One region of the Staphylococcus lutrae genome, then DNA from elsewhere that is predicted to be linked to it. Evidence: predicted binding sites of a transcription regulator. Region 1 holds the regulator's gene; the other holds the start of a gene.
What was found. Region 1 encodes NrdR, which represses ribonucleotide reductase genes. Its sites were predicted from a motif close to AACACNATATATNGTGTT; they were not measured.
Positions count from the first base shown of each region.

Region 1 (2,212 bases):
ACGGGGCTCGTTTGGTCCATGAGTGAAAACCACTCCTCCCAATTAGTCACATTGATTTGATGTTCATCTTCGTTGGATTCAGAGGGGTTAAGGTGCGTTGCTTGAGGTTGAAGGACCGGCAATGACTGTTGATGTTCCATTAAATAATAACTTTGTGCTTGTTTTCTCAAATTGGCCACAGACAGCGATTGATCCGCATTCAGCGCCTTTAAAATAATTGATTTCATCACATCTGGAGACAAGCGATACAATGTCGCTAACTGGATGATTAACGACTTCGTTGGTTCTGATAAAATGGCTTGACTGACATAGTGTGTTTGCAACATGTCTGCTAACAGTTCAAAATCAAAAGTCACATCCGTTAAATCAATACCATGATATTGCGCTTCCTTTAATTGATGATCTGCAGCAAATGCTTGTTGCTTAGGTACTTTAAAAACATCTGTGAATTTTTTTGTTACATCAGTAAAACCTGACAAATCACACTTTGTGGGTAAAAATCTTTTTTTAATCGTATGATAACGTTCTTGTCCAACAGCCTGATAAAAATAAATCGATAGCATCGGGTCATTGAAAAAACGTTCCGGAGTCGGTGGTGGTAGCAACTCATAAACAAACTGCGTCGTATTTTCATTTTGGCGTACATACGTTTTTAACAGCCCGATTCCTTCTAATAAATCTATAAATTCTCTAAAATGGCTGAGGCTCATCTTCATCTCTGACATAATCGTATAATGTGTATAACCTTGGTCAAATGACGTGGATTCAAATTGATTTAAAAACTGATAGACACCGATTGCTTCCGGACCTATTAATGGCGTAAATAATCGACTTAAAATATCATAGTGGACAGCGTGATATTGAAATTGACGCATCACTATAAAACCGTCATGTGGATGTAACTGATTGGGGTAGTTAAATTGATTCATGCGTTATTCACTCCGCTTATTTTCTTTCAAAATCCCTTGCATTGAACGCAACAACTGATCCACATCTTTAAACTCACGATAAACCGAAGCAAAGCGCACATATGAAACTTGGTCAACGTGCATGAGCAAATCCATCACATACTCGCCAATATCCCTTGAGGAAACTTCAGCTATCCCTGCTTCTCGAAGCTGCCATTCCACTTGATTTGTAATGGATTCCAGCTGTTCAAAGCGAACGGGTCGCTTTTCACATGACCGAACTAAACCATTTAAAATTTTTTCTCTATTAAATTGTTCTCGCGTACCATCTTTTTTTACAACGATAAGCGGACTCATTTCTATATGTTCAAAAGTAGTGAAACGTGTACCACAATTGTCACATTCACGTCTTCTTCTAATTGCATTCATATCATCGGCATGTCTCGAATCCACAACACGAGACTGGGTATGATTGCATTTCGGACATTTCACGACTTTCTCACCTTCTTAGTTTTAAATTTTGTTTTATTATACTATAAAAGATGCCATTTCAAAAGTTATGACGTTCTCGTTCACGATAAGTGTATTTAGAAATTTGTTTCACGTTTCATTCAATCACAGTGCTTTAAATGAGCGATTTGTGTGGTCAACAACAAAAGACACAAAGCTAAAACGCCGATGTCTGACCTCACCGACGTTTTAGCTTTGTCATCTATTATTGTGCGACTTTTGTAGAAATCTGTGCCGCAATCATTTGTAACACATCAATAACACGATTAGAGTAACCCCATTCATTATCATACCAAGCAAGTACTTTAACTTTATGCGATCCCATGACGATTGTTGACGGCGTATCCACAATGGCAGAGTGTGCATCCGTAGTAAAATCATCAGAGACTAATGGTTCATCAGAAACAGCAACAACGCCACCTAAATCATTGCTTTGAAAAATTTCATTGACTTGTTCTTTCGTGACAGGTTGTTTCAAATCTACGACTAAATCCACAAGGGATACATTTTTTGTAGGTACTCTTAACGCCATTCCATGGAGTTTTCCTTCAAGTTCAGGTAATACAAGGGCGAGTGCTTTCGCCGCACCTGTTGAAGTCGGAATAATACTTTCGAAAGCGGCACGTGCACGACGTAAATCTTTATGTGGATTGTCCAAATTATTTTGATCATTTGTCACCGCATGAACCGTTGTCATCAGACCATTTTCAATACCGAAATGATCATTTAGCAATTTGGCAACAGGTGCAAGACAATTTGTCGTACATGAAGCGTTGCTAAAAATATCATATCGC
Region 1 covers NZ_CP020773.1:139,232-141,443, forward strand. Annotated here, with positions in the region: gene B5P37_RS00715 (replicative helicase loading/DNA remodeling protein DnaB) at 1-929, opposite strand, end outside; gene nrdR (transcriptional regulator NrdR) at 933-1,400, opposite strand; gene B5P37_RS00725 (glyceraldehyde-3-phosphate dehydrogenase) at 1,624-2,212, opposite strand, start outside.

Region 2 (2,212 bases), 930 kb from region 1:
AAAGCCTCCCTCAAGCGCTTTTGCAATTGGTAAAACACCTTTTGCGACACCTTTAATTCCTTTGATGGCTTCACCTCGCGCACGTAATTTAGAGAGGTTGATAGCAACACCACCACCAATTTTACTTAATTGTTTTGCCGTTGAATCGATGAAATTAATCGAGTTCAAACTATCGTCAACTTCCAGTAGAAAACATGACACAAGTTCTCCTCTGCGCGCACGCCCTGCATTTAAAAACGTTGGCGTTGCCGGTTGATAACGTTGCTCGATCATTGCAGAAGCGAATTGTTTCGCAAGTGTGACGTCCCCTTTTGCAAGATAAAGCGACACAATCAACACATGTTGATGATAGTTTTCAAGATACTGTGACTTATCATTTGTTTTCAACGCATAATCTTTGAAAAATTTACTCGCTGACATATAGCTCGCAAAGTGAAACGGAATCGCCTCTGCATATGCAATTAATTCCGCAAGCTGAGCTTCACTATACTCCTCAAATACATTGTAATAAAAATTGTTGTCAACTAAAAAGTGAAGGCGTTCAAGTTCGCTATCGAAATGAACCGTTTTATCTTGAATTTCTTCTAAATATAATGCAAGTGCCTCTTGGTCTTTCTCTAATTGAAAAAAACCTTTTTCATTTCTTTTAGTCACTTGATTATTCAGTTCAATATGCTTGTATTGCTTTTGTTCCATAGTTTTCATAAAAATTGACCACCTTCTCTTTAAATTCTGTTGTATCATGGGCATTGCCATGGAGTTCAAATTTCATCAATAAAGGGACGTGGTACGTATTGGCAATAGTTTCTCCTGCTTTCGCAAAATTACTACCCCAATTTCGATTGCCACTTGCTGCAACACCCTTTAAGTTTTTATAATTTTTTTCCAAAAATTGTTGGACTGGTTGAGGTACCTCACCAAAACCAATTGTCCCTGTCAAAATAATAAATGGTTCCGTTACAATTTCTGACGCATTCGTTTCATTAATCTCAAGGGTGTTGTTCAGTTTTGTACGTTTCACGAATCGTCTAACATTACCCGTAAAAGAATAAAACACAATTTTCATCTCGGATAACCACCTTTCTTATGAGATTATCATTCACATGCGCTTTAATCCGTCTTCTCAACCACAATTTAAATATCCCGCAATTAAAATACGAACATATATTTGATTAGGTGCTATTTATGAAATAAGTTAAAATGTTGCATTTTTTATCATTGTTGAAATCATTTCGATATTGTCTTGTTCAAATACAACATATAGAGAACCAAAGAAATAGAATGTTCAAAATCGTGTAAACTATCCTTAAATTCAATCTTTCTTGTGCGACATTCTACTCCCAAAACACAACATATAGTGTTAAAATTCGCTCGCTCATACTATATTATGTGTCTCATTATACATAAGTCTTTTTGTTTTTTAAAGCAAAAATTTTTCTCTTTTGTCAGATTTTGTCATCAAAAGCGATGATATCAACCACTTGGAGATTTCAAAAAAATTTTCGGAAGCAAACTTTATTTTTCGCTTGACTTTCATTCTATAAAGCGTTATAAATACCTATAAATAGAACGTATGTTCTGTTTATAGGTACTTTATTTGAGTGAAGTTTCTCGATATGATGAAAGTTATGACTTTTTATGCTAAGATGTATAAGTCAAATTTTTATAAAAGTAAGAGGCGATTAGAATGAATACTAAAGTCAAAGGTATCATCGCTATTTTAATTTCTGCTATTGGGTTTAGTTTTATGGCAGTTTTTTTTCGCCTATCTGGTGACTTGCCCATATTCCAAAAATCATTAGCTCGAAACTTCGTGGCGATGTTCATTCCGCTGTTCTTTATTATTAAATATAAACAGCCTTTCTTCGGTAAACTCAGCAGTCAACCTTTATTACTGACTCGTTCTACTCTAGGTTTGTTGGGGGTATTACTAAACATTTATGCGATAGACCATATGGTTTTAAGCGATGCAGATATACTCATGAAACTGAATCCGTTTTGGACAATACTCTTAAGCTTGCTCTTTCTAAAAGAATATATTCAAAAATATCAAATTACAGCAATGCTCATTGCGATTATCGGGATGTTATTTGTTGTAAAACCTGAGTTTTCGTCCGAAATTATCCCCGCACTTGTTGGCCTTTTATCCGGTATCTTTGCTGCCTCAGCTTATACCGCTGTTCGCGCATTGAGCACACGAGAGGCGCCATAT
Region 2 covers NZ_CP020773.1:1,743,719-1,745,930, reverse strand. Annotated here, with positions in the region: gene nrdE (class 1b ribonucleoside-diphosphate reductase subunit alpha) at 1-705, opposite strand, end outside; gene nrdI (class Ib ribonucleoside-diphosphate reductase assembly flavoprotein NrdI) at 668-1,066, opposite strand; gene B5P37_RS08035 (DMT family transporter) at 1,688-2,212, shown strand, end outside.
Region 2: nrdI (class Ib ribonucleoside-diphosphate reductase assembly flavoprotein NrdI) is a predicted target of NrdR. The motif match lies at 1,345-1,362, and genes of this name have one in related genera.